One region of the Kluyvera intermedia genome, then DNA from elsewhere that is predicted to be linked to it. Evidence: riboswitches for the same ligand, from Rfam matches in the RefSeq annotation. Region 1 holds a riboswitch; the other holds the start of a gene.
What was found. Region 1 has a riboswitch for thiamine pyrophosphate ahead of thiC (phosphomethylpyrimidine synthase ThiC). Riboswitches for the same ligand answer to the same signal wherever they lie in the genome.
Positions count from the first base shown of each region.

Region 2: linked by a shared signal. The riboswitch ahead of thiB (thiamine ABC transporter substrate binding subunit) and the one ahead of thiC (phosphomethylpyrimidine synthase ThiC) in region 1 are both predicted to bind thiamine pyrophosphate.

Region 1 is NZ_CP139986.1:4,443,411-4,450,826, reverse strand. It holds gene U0026_RS21400 (HesA/MoeB/ThiF family protein) at 1-96, opposite strand, end outside; gene thiE (thiamine phosphate synthase) at 89-724, opposite strand; gene thiC (phosphomethylpyrimidine synthase ThiC) at 724-2,622, opposite strand; TPP riboswitch at 2,705-2,814, opposite strand; gene U0026_RS21385 (Rsd/AlgQ family anti-sigma factor) at 2,868-3,353, opposite strand; gene nudC (NAD(+) diphosphatase) at 3,451-4,224, shown strand; gene hemE (uroporphyrinogen decarboxylase) at 4,264-5,328, shown strand; gene nfi (deoxyribonuclease V) at 5,338-6,018, shown strand; gene U0026_RS21365 (YjaG family protein) at 6,052-6,642, shown strand; partial or broken gene U0026_RS21360 (HU family DNA-binding protein) at 6,829-6,915, shown strand; one part of gene U0026_RS21355 (IS3 family transposase) at 6,978-7,215, shown strand; one part of gene U0026_RS21355 (IS3 family transposase) at 7,215-7,416, shown strand, end outside.
Region 2 is NZ_CP139986.1:3,930,105-3,937,520, reverse strand. It holds gene thiQ (thiamine ABC transporter ATP-binding protein ThiQ) at 1-613, opposite strand, end outside; gene thiP (thiamine/thiamine pyrophosphate ABC transporter permease ThiP) at 597-2,207, opposite strand; gene thiB (thiamine ABC transporter substrate binding subunit) at 2,183-3,166, opposite strand; TPP riboswitch at 3,196-3,300, opposite strand; gene sgrR (HTH-type transcriptional regulator SgrR) at 3,336-4,991, opposite strand; gene sgrT (glucose uptake inhibitor SgrT) at 5,079-5,216, shown strand; gene U0026_RS18980 (sugar efflux transporter) at 5,304-6,482, shown strand; gene leuD (3-isopropylmalate dehydratase small subunit) at 6,588-7,193, opposite strand; gene leuC (3-isopropylmalate dehydratase large subunit) at 7,204-7,416, opposite strand, start outside.

The DNA.
Region 1 (7,416 bases):
CAGCACGTGGCTGCCAAGCAACTTTTGCTGTCCTTCTATCGCGATATCACCCAGTAAAATCTGGCGACTGTAGCGCATAAAATCACGATCATTCATCGCCCGCTCCCGCGATAGTTAGCAGTTGTGATGTGGCATCGCGCCAGTCAGCGGCCTGCGTGATGGCGCTGACCACCGCAATGCTGCCCACGCCGGTCGCCAGCACAGCCGGTGCCCGCGCAAGGCTGATGCCGCCAATAGCGACGGTAGGGTAGTCGGCGAGTCGTTCAATATGGCTTGCCAGTTGCGTCAGCCCCTGGGGTGATGAAGGCATCTGCTTGGTTTGTGTCGGGAAGACGTGCCCCAGGGCGATATAAGAGGGGCGAGCGGTGAGTGCGACATCGATCTCCATATCATCGTGGGTGGAAACCCCAAGGCGTAATCCAGCCGCCTGAATGGCCTTCAGGTCGGTGGTTTCAAGGTCTTCCTGACCAAGATGTACGCCGTAAGCGCTATGCTTAATCGCCAGTTGCCAGTAGTCATTGATAAACAGGCGGGCGTCATAGCGACGCCCCAGTTCAATGGCGGCAATCACGTCGGCTTCAACATCCTCATCACGCATATCTTTGATGCGTAGCTGAATCGTGCGCACGCCCACCGACAGCAGGCGTTCAATCCACAGCACGCTGTCAACGACCGGATATAACCCTAAGCGAAAAGGTACCGTTGGGAATTCAGGCTGATACATCAGGCTTCCTCCTTTTTCAGGTAGATTTCACCGCCTTTGGCGCGGAAGTTCTCCGACATATCCGCCATCCCCACTTCAATGGTTTGTGCGGCAGCGTAGTCGCGCACTTCCTGGCTGATTTTCATCGAGCAGAATTTTGGCCCACACATTGAGCAGAAGTGGGCAACTTTACCGGACTCTTGCGGCAGAGTTTCATCGTGATAAGCGCGGGCGGTGAATGGGTCGAGTGCCAGGTTAAACTGGTCTTCCCAGCGGAATTCAAAGCGCGCTTTTGACATGGCGTTGTCGCGGATCTGCGCGCCCGGATGGCCTTTGGCTAAATCGGCGGCGTGCGCGGCGATCTTGTAGGTAATCAGCCCCTGTTTCACATCTTCTTTGTTCGGCAGGCCGAGGTGCTCTTTTGGCGTCACGTAGCACAGCATCGCGCATCCGAACCAGCCAATCATCGCCGCACCAATGCCGGAGGTGAAGTGGTCATAACCCGGCGCAATATCGGTGGTCAACGGCCCTAAGGTGTAGAACGGCGCTTCGTGGCAGTGCTCCAGCTCTTCGGTCATGTTGCGCTTAATCATCTGCATCGGCACGTGGCCCGGGCCTTCAATCATCACCTGCACGTCATATTCCCAGGCAATTTTGGTCAGATCGCCCAGCGTATGCAGCTCAGAGAACTGGGCTTCATCGTTGGCATCCTGAATAGAGCCTGGACGCAGGCCGTCGCCCAATGATAGGGAAACGTCATAGGCGGCACAGATTTCACAGATTTCGCGGAAGTGCTCGAACAAGAAGTTTTCTTTGTGATGGGAGAGGCACCATTTCGCCATGATGGAACCGCCGCGCGAGACAATTCCGGTCAGGCGTTTAGCGGTCATCGGCACATAGCGCAGCAGCACACCCGCGTGGATAGTAAAATAGTCGACGCCCTGCTCGGCCTGCTCCAGCAGCGTGTCGCGGAACGCTTCCCAGGTGAGATCTTCGGCGATCCCGTTGACCTTCTCCAGCGCCTGGTAGATCGGTACGGTACCGATCGGCACCGGGCTGTTTCGCAGGATCCATTCGCGGGTTTCGTGAATATAGCGACCGGTGGACAGATCCATCACCGTATCCGCGCCCCAGCGGGTGGACCACACCAGTTTTTCCACTTCTTCTTCGATGGAGGAGGTGACTGCGGAGTTGCCGATGTTGGCGTTGACCTTCACCAGGAAGTTACGTCCGATGATCATCGGTTCCGATTCCGGGTGGTTGATGTTGGCGGGGATGATGGCGCGTCCGGCGGCGACTTCATCACGCACGAATTCTGGCGTGATATTTTCCGGCAGGCTGGCGCCAAAGCTCATCCCCGGATGCTGGTGGCGTAACACTTCGCTGCGAATACGCTCACGACCCATGTTTTCGCGTACGGCGATAAACTCCATCTCTGGGGTGACAATTCCCTGGCGGGCATAGTGCAATTGGGTGACGCAGTGTCCAGATTTGGCACGTTTTGGCGTGAGTAACCCGGTAAAACGCAGTTCATCAAGGCCATCATCGGCCAGACGCTCTTTGGTGTAGGCCGAGCTACGGTCATCTAACTCTTCACTATCGTTACGCGCGGTAATCCATGGCTGGCGCAGTTTTGCCAGACCCTGCTGGACGTTAATCGCCACATCAGGATCGCCATACGGGCCAGAGGTGTCATAAACCGGCACGGCTTCGTTCTCTTCGAACTGTGGGGTATCTTTGCTGCCGCCAATGAGCGTTGGGCTGAGTTGGATTTCGCGCATCGGAATACGGATATCCGGCTGTGAGCCGGTGATATAAATACGTTTTGAGTTAGGAAAGGCGGTCCCTTCCAGGGTGTCGATAAAGTGTTGGGCTTGGGCGCGCTGTTCGCGGCGGGATGGTTTAGTTGTGACAGACATAGCTCATTCCAGAAAAAGTAAGGAGATGGCTTGTCAGACGACGGATGAAGCAAGAGGGAAGATCGCCCATGGGCGATGCAACTGAAGATTAACTCTTGTTCCCTTCGCAGGTCTTAACCTGATCAGGTTCCGCGGATCCCGAATTAACGGTCTCAGCCCGTGCTTGCGCACTGGGCACTCCGACAAGAAGCAACCTCTGATAACCAGAGGTAATGATTGTAAACTACGCGTTAATACAGCAAATCTCAAGCCGGGCGTTTGAATTCGCCTTCGTTAAGCGTCTTAAAGGCCAGCATGATCAGCTGATCTTCCAGCCGGAAACGTGCCTCAAGCGCTTCACCGATATCAGAAAGCGCCTGCTGAAATTCATTCACGTTATCCTGGTCGATGGCGTTTTCCAGCGTCGAATCATAGAAATCCATAATCTGTTGGGTATTAGCATCTAGCTGCGGCCAGATTTTGGTGGCGTTTAAAAGCGGACTCTCGCCTTCCATTTTATGGATAATGCGTTCATAAATACTGAAATGACCGGCAGACAGGTAGTCGACCAGTCGCTGGCAAAAGTTATCGAGCGCTTTTTCATTTAGCCGCATAAACGATTCTTTGCCAGGCTTAAGGCCAACCAAATCGTAGTACGCCACGAGCAGGTGCTTACGAATATTCAGCCAGCGGTCGACCAGTTTGTGGTGTCCATGAATACGCTCTTTTAGACTTTCTAACTGGTTTAACATAGGTTGACCCCGCATCGGTAAGGTTAAAATCTGCTCACGTCGTTATGTAATAATAATGTTAACAACATGCCTGTGAAGCAAAGGTTGCGCAAGAGATATGGATCGTATAATTGAAAAATGGGATCGCGGTTGGTGGATCGTCAGCCACGAACAAAAATTATGGCTGCCCGGTGGGGAATTGCCCTGCGGCGAAGCGGTAAATTTCGATCTTGTGGGGCTACCCGCACAGCAAATTGGTGAATGGGAAGGCCTGCCGGTCTGGCTAGTACAGCAACACCGTCGTCACGATATGGGATCGGTACGGCAAGTGCTCGATCAGGATGTGGGGCTGTTCCAGCTTGCTGGGCGTGGCGTACAACTGACAGAGTTTTACCGCTCACACAAATTCTGCGGTTACTGCGGTCACACCATGCATCCGAGCAAAACCGAATGGGCGATGCTCTGTAGCCACTGCCGCGAACGCTACTATCCGCAAATTGCGCCGTGCATTATTGTTGCGATTCGGCGTGATGATTCTATTTTGCTGGCTCAGCATGTTCGCCACCGTAACGGTGTACATACCGTGCTGGCAGGTTTTGTCGAAGTGGGTGAAACGCTGGAACAGGCTGTGGCGCGTGAGGTCATGGAAGAGAGTGGTATCAAGGTGAAGAACCTACGCTACGTCACTTCACAGCCATGGCCGTTCCCACAATCGCTGATGACTGCCTATATGGCGGAATACGATAGCGGTGAGATTGTTATCGACCCGAAAGAACTGTTGACGGCAAACTGGTATCGCTATGACGATTTACCGCTGCTTCCGCCACCGGGTACTGTGGCACGCCGTCTGATAGAAGATACCGTGGCAATGTGTCGGGCCGAGTATGAGTGACATGTTACACTGGGCGCATCAACGCTAAAGGAATGTAAAATGACCGAACTGAAGAACGATCGTTATCTGCGTGCGCTGTTGCGCCAACCCGTTGATGTCACTCCGGTATGGATGATGCGTCAGGCTGGCCGTTATTTGCCAGAGTATAAGGCTACCCGGGCTCAGGCGGGCGACTTTATGTCGCTGTGTAAAAATGCGGAGCTGGCCTGTGAGGTCACGCTGCAGCCGCTGCGCCGCTACCCGCTTGATGCGGCGATCCTCTTCTCCGATATCCTGACTATTCCGGATGCCATGGGGCTGGGACTCTATTTTGAAACCGGGGAAGGCCCGCGCTTTACCTCGCCAATCACCAGTAAAGCTGACGTTGAAAAACTGCCAATTCCAGACCCGGAAGGCGAACTGGGCTATGTCATGAACGCGGTGCGTACCATCCGCCGTGAACTGAAAGGTGAAGTGCCGCTGATTGGCTTCTCCGGTAGCCCGTGGACGCTGGCGACCTATATGGTTGAAGGTGGCAGCAGCAAAGCCTTTACCGTCATTAAAAAGATGATGTATGCCGATCCGAAATCGCTGCATCTGCTGCTCGATAAGCTGGCGCAGAGCGTCACGCTGTACCTCAACGCGCAGATTAAAGCGGGCGCACAGTCGGTGATGATTTTCGACACCTGGGGCGGCGTGCTGACTGGTCGCGATTACCAGCAGTTCTCTTTGTACTACATGCACAAAATTGTCGATGGCCTGTTGCGTGAAAACGAGGGTCGTCGCGTGCCGGTCACGCTGTTCACCAAAGGTGGCGGACAGTGGCTGGAGGCGATGGCGGAAACCGGCTGTGATGCGTTGGGCCTCGACTGGACTGTTGATATCGCCGATGCGCGCCGTCGTGTCGGCCACAAGGTTGCGTTGCAGGGCAACATGGACCCGTCCATGCTGTACGCACCGGCACCGCGTATCGAAGAGGAAGTCTCGACGATTCTTGCAGGCTTCGGCCAGGGCGAAGGGCATGTCTTTAACCTCGGTCACGGTATCCATCAGGATGTGCCGCCGGAACATGCGGGCGTCTTTGTGGAGGCTGTACACCGTCTGTCGGCGCAATATCATCGCTAAGGAATGAATATGGACCTCGCGGCACTACGCGCGCAGCAGCTTGAACTGGCCTCCTCGGTGATCCTTGAGGATCGCCTTGATAACGATCCGCCGGATCTGATCGGCGGGGCGGATGTCGGTTTCGAGCAGGGCGGTGAAGTGACGCGAGCGGCGATGGTGTTGTTATCGTATCCTTCGCTGGAGTTGGTCGAGTATCAGGTGGCGCGTGTCGCCACCACCATGCCGTACATTCCCGGCTTCCTCTCTTTTCGTGAAACCCCTGCGCTGATGGCGGCATGGCAGCAGCTATCGCATAAGCCCGACCTGCTGTTTGTTGATGGTCACGGTATTTCCCACCCCCGTCGGCTTGGTGTTGCCAGCCATTTTGGTCTGCTGGTGGACGTCCCAACGATTGGTGTGGCGAAAAAGCGGCTCTGTGGCAAATTTGAGCCGCTTGCCGCAGAGCCCGGCGCATTGGCACCGTTGCTGGACAAAGGTGAGCAATTAGCATGGGTCTGGCGCAGCAAAGTACGTTGTAACCCGTTATTTATTTCGACGGGACATCGGGTAAGTCTGGATAGCGCCCTGACATGGGTACAGCGCTGTATGAACGGTTATCGCCTGCCTGAACCCACCCGCTGGGCAGATGCCGTGGCATCAGGGCGACCGGCTTTTACGCGCCTTGCAGCAAAAGCGCCCCATATCGGGTAAACTGCGGTTAATTTCCGTATTTGAGAACTCATCATGTTACAAAATCCGATTCATCTGCGTCTGGAGAAGCTGGAAAGCTGGCAGCACGTCACTTTTATGGCTTGCCTGTGCGAACGCATGTACCCGAACTACGCCATGTTTTGTAAGCAGACGGAATTTGGTGATGGACAAATTTATCGCCGCATTCTCGATTTGGTTTGGGAATCGTTAACGGTCAAAGATGCCAAAATCAATTTCGACAGCCAGCTGGAAAAGTTTGAAGAGGCGATTCCGGTAGCCGACGACTATGATTTGTACGGCGTCTATCCGGCAATCGATGCTTGCGTCGCGTTGAGTGAATTAATTCATTCTCGTTTGAGTGGCGAAACGCTCGAGCACGCTATCGAAGTCAGTAAGTGTTCCATTACCACTGTAGCGATGTTGGAAATGACTCAGGCAGGTCAAGAAATGACCGATGAAGAGCTGAGATTGAACCCTGCCGTCGAGCAAGAATGGGACATTCAGTGGGAGATTTTCCGTCTTTTAGCCGAGTGTGAAGAACGGGACCTTGAACTGATTAAAGGACTGCGTGCAGACCTCCGGGAAGCCGGTGAGAGCAATATTGGTATAAATTTTCAGCAATGAGACAATAAAACGTGATTTACCGCCTGAATTGTCACGCCTGAAGGCTTCACATCTGCCCCCCGTCTGGTCTACATTTGGAGGGCGAAAAAAAGTGGCTATCGGTGCGTGTATGCAGGTGGGTGCTTTTTTGGCATTTCCGTCGCACTCGATGCTTAGCAAGCGATAAACACATTGTAAGGATAACTTATGAACAAGACTCAACTGATTGATGTAATTGCGGACAAGGCTGAACTGTCTAAAACCCAGGCTAAAGCTGCACTGGAATCCACCCTTGAATCGCCACGGGTTTAACAGACACCTCAGAGTCATTTAAGATGGCTTAAAGAGAGGTGCCCATGAGCGGTAAGCGTTATCCCGAAGAGTTTAAAACTGAAGCAGTCAAACAGGTTGTTGATCGCGGTTATTCTGTTGCCAGCGTTGCAACACGTCTCGATATCACCACCCACAGCCTTTACGCCTGGATAAAGAAGTACGGTCCGGATTCTTCCGCTAATAAAGAACAGTCAGATGCTCAGGCCGAGATCCGCCGTCTCCAGAAAGAGCTGAAGCGGGTTACCGACGAACGGGACATATTAAAAAAAGCCGCGGCGTACTTCGCAAAGCTGTCCGACTGAGGTACGCCTTTATCCGTGACAACACCTGTTGCTGGCCTGTTCGCCTGCTCTGTCGGGTGCTGGATGTTCATCCCAGTGGTTTTTACGCCTGGCTTCAGCAGCCGCATTCACAACGCCATCAGGCAGACCTGAGACTGACAGGACAGATTAAACAGTTCTG
Region 2 (7,416 bases), 510 kb from region 1:
CGGCCACCACCATCGCCCGCGTTGCGATGCGCGCGGCATCTTCTACGCTGTGTGACACCATCAATAACGTCAATTGCTGACGCTGACAGACATCGTCAACCAGCTGGAGCATCTCCTGACGCAGCGCTGGGTCGAGCGCGGAAAAGGGTTCATCCAATAGCAATATTGGCTGCTCGCGCACCAGACAGCGCGCCAGCGCCGCGCGTTGACGCTGGCCGCCGGAAAGCTCGCCGGGCAGCCTGTCCAGCATTGTTTCAATGCCCATCTGCTGAGCAATGACCGCGAGCTTTCGCTGCTGTTCGGCGTTGAGCTTCAGGCGTGGGCTCATCCCGAGACCAATATTTTGCCGTACCGTCAGATGGCTAAAGAGATTATTTTCCTGAAACAACATCGACACTGGCCGCTGCGATGGCGGTGTATCGGTATGTACCCGTCCTTCAAGTATTAGCGTGCCGCTGGCAGGCGGCAGGAAACCGGCGATCAGGTTGAGCAGCGTGGATTTACCCGCACCGCTGGGGCCGAGGATCGCCACCTTCTCGCCCTGCGCGATAGTGGTGGTGAAACGCATCGGTAAATGCTGATACAGCCAGGTGACATCATTGAGTTTTAGCATGGCGTCCGGGTATTTTTTCAATCACGGTAAACAGTACGAAGCACAGTATCAGCAGAATTAACGCGGTCACCGCGCCGTCCTGGCTGCGGTAGGCGCCAATTTGCTGATAGAGATAAAACGGCAGAGTGCGGAATTCTTCATTGCCAAACAGCGCCACCACGCCGAAATCACCAATTGATAGCACGCAGGCAAACGCCAGCGCTTGCGCCAGGGGGCGTTTGAGGGCGCGCAGTTCTACGACCCGTAGCCGATTTATGCCGGAAAGCCCCAGCGATTCGCACAGGATACTGTAGCGGGCGGTGACGTCGCGCATCGGCGTCTCCAGCACTTTGATGGCATACGGCACCGCCATCAGCGCGTTGGTGAAAATCACAATGCCATCGGCGGAGTCGGGCAAGCCGATGGTGTTGTTCAGCAGCAGGAAGAAGCCGGTTGCCAGCACGATCCCCGGCATTGCCAAAATCAACATCCCGCTGAGCTCCATAGCCTGACCGGCGAGTGGTCGGTTGCGCGCTCGCAGCTCGCGGCTGCTCCACAGCAGCATCATGGTCAGTATCACGCATAACAGGCCAGCGGCGAGGGCAATGCGCAGGGATGTCGTCAGCGCCTGCCATAAAATGGGTTGCTCCAGCACCTGGAACATCGTGGGGTTGATGCCGTCGAAAATCACCGCCAGCAGCGGCGGCAGCAGTAATAACAACGTCAGCAAAATCAGTAGCATGTCGGCGATTCGGCTGTGCCAGCGATCGTCAGGGTCACGCCAGCCGTGAACCTGCGTGTTGCCAATCGCAATCGCTCGGCTCAGGCGCTGGCTTAATAACACCAGCGACAGACAGCAGGCCATTTGAATGATCGCCAGCATCGCTGCCCGCGCGGGGTCGTAATCAAAGTTCAGCGCCTGGTAGATAGCCAGCTCGATGGTGGTGGCCGACGGCCCGCCGCCCAGTGATAGCACGGTGGCGAAGCTGGCGAAACAGAGCATAAAGATAAGCGTGGCGATGGGTAAAATTTGACGCCGCAGCCATGGCCACTCTACCAGGCGGAAAAACGGGTAGCCGCGCATGCCAAGCTGAGCCGCAATTTGGCGCTGCTCACCGGGAATTTGCTCCAGCGCTTGCAGCAACAGGCGGGTTGCCATCGGCATATTAAAGAACACATGCGCCAGCAGGATGCCTTGCAGGCCGTAGGGTGAGAAATTCCACTGCCAGCCGAGCCAGGTACAAAGCTGAGCCAGCCAGCCCTGACGACCGTAAACGCTCAGAATACCGAATACGGCGACCAGCACCGGTAAAATAAGCGTCATGGCACACAGCCGCAGTAACAGCTGGCGGCCGGGGAAGCGTCGGCGGTAGAGCGCGCGGGCAAGGAAAATGGCAGGAATGACGGACAGCAGCGCCGAAAGGAACGCCTGCCAGAAGGAGAATCGCACCACGTGCCACAGATAGCTGTCGGCAAGCAGCGTCGACCATGAGGTTTCTGGTGCGTTTAGCCATAACGACAAAAATGCCGCCAGGGCGACGGCCACCATCAGCGTGGTGGCTGCAAGCCCCGGAAAGAGCCAGTGAGGAGTTAGCGGCTGGCGGCGCGGAGCCATGCGTTAATCCAGTTTTGACGATCGGTTGCGACCTGTTGCGGCGTAAATTGCAGTGCAGTTTGTGGTTTCACCAGGTTGTTAAAGCCCTCCGGTAACGCAACCTGAGTCACGGGGTACATCCAGTTACCGGTTGGCACCGCATTCTGGAATGCTGGGGAAACCATAAAGCTCAGGAATTGATCCGCCAGTTTGGGCTGTTTACTGGCGGCGGTTTTCGCTGCCACTTCCACCTGCAGGTAATGACCTTCGCTAAAGGCTGCCGCCGCGTAGTTATCTTTCTTCTCTTCGATGATGTGATACGCCGGTGAGGTGGTGTAGCTCAGTACCAGGTCGCTTTCCCCTTTCAGGAACAGACCGTAGGCTTCACTCCAGCCCTTGGTGACGGTAACGGTTTTCGCCGCCAGTTTCTGCCACGCTTCCGGTGCTTTATCGCCATAGACTTTCTGCATCCACAGCAGCAGGCCTAAGCCCGGCGTACTGGTGCGAGGATCTTGGTAAATCACCCGCCATTTCTGATCGCTTTCGACCAGTTCTTTCAGGTTTTTTGGCGGGTTTTTCAGTTTGTTTTTGTCGTAGACGAAAGCGAAGTAGCCGTAGTCGAACGGCACGAAGGTGTCGTTGTTCCAGCCGCCCGGCACGTTGACGGCGCTTGCCGGAACGTTGCTTTTGGCGAACAGTTTAGTCTCAGTCGCAGCCTGAAGCAGATTGTTATCCAGCCCCAATACTACGTCGGCTTTGCTATTTTTGCCTTCCATACGTAGACGGTTAAGCAGCGATACGCCATCTTCCAGCGCGACGAATTTCAGCTCGCAGTGACAGTCGACCTCAAACGCTTTTTTGACCGCAGGTCCAGGGCCCCAGTCGGCGGCGAAGGAATCGTAGGTGTAGACCGTGAGAACGGGTTTAGCGAAGGCTGGCACGGCAATGAGGGCCAGCAGTGGGAGTAATTTTTTGAGCACTTTGCACCTTTATTCATGGTGGCAAAGGATTTTGAGTGAGCCCCAAATCCCTTCGCCGGGATTATCCGGATCAGGTTCGACGGGTCTTTCTCAGCCAATACACGCGTTTGTGTTTAGCACCCCGTTGAGAACGCCACATTGTAATGATAACGTGAATAAATCAAAAGCCTTATGGATCCGGTGGCGCAAACCAGGCTGATTTAAAGTCAAACCAGCCTAACGTGTTCATTCGCACGCCGCGCATACTGCGTTGCCCCTGTAACATCAGCCAATGGTGAATGAGCGGCACAACGGACTGATTCTCCATAAGTTGTTGGCACCAGTCGGCCTGCGGGAGCGCATTGGCGCGCCAGCGCTGGGCGTCCTGCTCCCAGTCGATGGGAATACAGTTGCGGATAAGCGGTACTTCATACAGAAAGGCAAATAACGAGAAATCCAGCGGCAGCGTAAAGTTGGCGCTGTTGAGCCAGATATCGCTGACCACCTCGCCCTGGTGCCATTCCTCATACTCCACTTCCTGAATATTCAGTTTGACCTGATGCTCCGCCAGCAGGGCTTCCATAATGAGGCCAATCGTTCGGTGTTCAATGTGTTCGCGATAATAGGTCAGCGTCACCGATTCCAGCCCGGCCGGTTTTTCACAGGCGCGGCTGCGGGCGTGGTGCCAACGCGGCAGCAGACCATAGGCCGGGAACCAGTGGCTTTGGTGTTGTTCGCCTGCGTGGTATAGAAGATTGTTCGGATGAAAAATATGGCTCAGCCACTGGCGTACTGCCGGGTTGTTGCCGAGTGGGCTGCGGGCGTCGAACAGTAAATAATAGCATCCCTCCTCAAGGCGGCTTTCGACCGCCTTTTCGCTCTCGGTGGTACCCTGTAGCGTCAGCCCGCCATTGGGCTCCTCGCTGATTTCCGGCAAGACCCAGACGTTAACCTCATCGATAAGCGCCCGGAAACCGAAGTAATCATCAAAGGCGAGGATCTTAAGCTGGTTTTGATTGTTACGGGCGACCGAGTACGGGCCGGTGCCAACCGGCATGCGTGAGAAGTTGGGCAGTGACTGCCACTCGCGCGGCAGGATCATCGCTGAGACCTGACCTAATAACAGCGGCAGCCAGCGATCGGGTTCCGTAAGGTGGACATCCAGTGTCCAGGCGGTAGGGGAGTCGATACGCGAAATATTCGAATACAGCGGAAGCGTCATGCTGCGGTGCAGTGACGCGATGACGTCCTCCATCTCCAATTCACGGCCGTGATGGAAATGAATGCCGGGGCGGAGGTAAAAACGCCAGTGTAATGGGGAAATTGCCTGCCAATGGTGCGCAATATCGGCTTCCAGTTCCCCATTTACCTCGTTGATTCGGGTTAATGCGCTAAAAATTTGCCGCGCGATGTGGGTTTCAGAACGCCGCAGGGCGGTTCCTGGCAGTAAATTGTGCATCGGACGGTAGTAAAGCACGCGCAAAATATGCCGACCCTGGCGGAAACTGCGGCCTAAATGCGAAACCAGCATCTGGCGTACCGCGGCTTTATCGCCGACCAGTTGAACCAGTTGATCGATCCGGTCTTGCTCCAGCAGATCCTCCGCACGTTGCTGCTGCAACGCCAGCCCGGTGTAGAGGAAGGTAAGCTTTGAACGCTTGCCGCGCCCGACCTCCGCCTCCCAGGTCAGCCAGCCGCGCGCTTCCATAGTATTCAATAGCGTCCTCATATGGCGGCGTGAACAGCTCAGTAATTCGGCCAGAGTATTTAGCGTGGTTTCCTGCGATTTTCCTTCGCAGCACTGCCATAAGCGGATGAACTGTTGTTGCAATCGACCTGAGGACATAAAAGGGGAACTCCTGATAAAAACTCAGCAATTTATTAATCCCTATATTAAGCCAATAATTGCTTTCGATGAAGCGAGGAGGTCACCATGTATCAGTTCTATCAGCGATATTTCTCTGCCACCAAACATGTTTCCTGGCTGGCCCGCCTGGCAACGGCACAACGGCTTGAAATGCTGAACTATCTGATGCAGTGGGAAGTTACGAAACCGACCTCTGAACATTAATTCGCCTAATCATGTGTGACTGAGTATTTGCCAGCAGGTATCATCTGCTGGCTTTTTTTATTCTCTCGCGTGCACAAAGGATTTCACATGCTCTGGTTAATGACGATGGGACGACGTCTCAACGGTGTTTATGCTGCCTTTATGATGGTGGCGTTTATGATGGGGATCGCGGGGGCGCTACAGGCACCAACGTTAAGCCTGTATCTCAGCCGGGAAGTGGGCGTACAGCCGTTCTGGGTTGGCCTGTTTTATACCGTCAACGCGGTAGCCGGGATCGTCGTCAGTCTTGGGTTGGCAAAGCGATCCGATAGCCGGGGCGATCGTCGTAAACTGATTATGTTCTGTTGTCTGATGGCGGTGGGTAACGCGCTGCTGTTCGCTTTTAATCGGCATTATTTAACGCTGATTACCTGCGGCGTACTGCTGGCCTCGATTGCTAACGCTGCCATGCCACAGCTGTTTGCGCTGGCGCGTGAGTATGCTGACAGTTCAGCGCGTGAAGTGGTGATGTTCAGCTCGGTGATGCGTGCGCAATTATCGCTGGCGTGGGTTATTGGCCCGCCGCTGGCCTTTATGCTGGCGCTGAACTACGGCTTTACCGCCATGTTCTCGATTGCAGCGGCTATTTTTGCCATCAGCCTTGCGCTAATCGCGTTGACGCTGCCTTCGGTGGCGCGAGTTGAGCAGCCTGCTGACACCGTGCAGCTTCCTATCAGTGGCTGGAAGGACAGCAACGTTCGTATGCTGTTTATCGCCTCCACGCTGATGTGGACCTGCAACACCATGTATATCATCGATATGCCATTGTGGATCAGCAGCGATCTTGGCCTGCAGGATAGCCTGGCGGGGATCTTGATGGGTACGGCAGCTGGGCTGGAGATTCCGGCGATGATCCTTGCAGGTTACTACGTGAAGCGCTTTGGTAAGCGGCGGATGATGGTGACGGCGGTGGCCGCTGGCGTGCTGTTTTATATCGGCCTGATTTTCTTCCACAGCCATACGTCGTTGCTGGTATTGCAGCTATTTAACGCTGTTTTTATTGGTATTGTCGCCGGGATTGGCATGCTGTGGTTCCAGGATTTGATGCCGGGACGGGCAGGGGCGGCGACCACGCTGTTTACCAATAGCATCTCAACTGGGGTGATTTTAGCCGGGATTATTCAGGGAGCGCTGGCGCAGAATTTTGGCCACTTCTCAGTGTACTGGGTGATTGCGGGGATTTCGGTGGTGACGCTGGCGATGACGTGGCGGGTGAAGGACGTATAGAGCAGTTGAGCCTCCCCGGAGGCGGCGCGTTCGCGCCTTGTCCGGGCTACATTAAACGGTAGCCCGGCTGAGCGCTGCGACGCCGGGGAGGCTCGGCGTAACAAATTACTGCATAAACGCCGGTTGCTTATTCTCGTACTCGGAAATCGCGCCTTCATGCTGCAAGGTCAAACCGATGCTGTCGAGGCCGTTAATCATGCAGTGGCGACGGAAATCATCGATTTTAAAGCTGTAGGATTTCTCCCCGGCTTTGACCACCTGCGCTTCCAGATCAACTTCGAATTTAATCCCCGGATTTGCTTGCACCAGTGCAAACAGCTCATCAACCTGCGCATCGCTCAACGTCACCGGCAGCAGCTGGTTGTTGAAGCTGTTGCCGTAGAAGATATCCGCGAAGCTTGGGGCGATAACCACTTTAAAACCGTAGTCGGTCAGCGCCCACGGCGCGTGCTCACGCGACGAACCACAGCCGAAGTTTTCGCGTGTCAGCAGAATCGACGCGCCTTTATATTCCGGGAAGTTCAGCACGAACTCAGGGTTTGGCTGTTCACCTTTGTCATCAAGGAAGCGCCAGTCGTTAAACAGGTGCGCGCCAAAGCCAGTGCGGGTCACTTTCTGTAAAAACTGCTTTGGGATAATCGCATCGGTATCGACGTTCGCGGCATCCAGTGGCACCACCAGTCCCGTATGTTGGGTAAATTTCTCTGCCATGATGGTTTCCTTATTTCATGCTACGAATGTCGGCGAAATGGCCGGTTACTGCGGCCGCAGCGGCCATTGCTGGGCTGACCAGGTGAGTACGTCCACCGCGGCCCTGACGACCTTCAAAGTTACGGTTGCTGGTGGAGGCACAGCGCTCGCCCGGATTCAGGCGGTCGTTGTTCATCGCCAGACACATAGAGCAGCCCGGCAGACGCCATTCAAAACCGGCTTC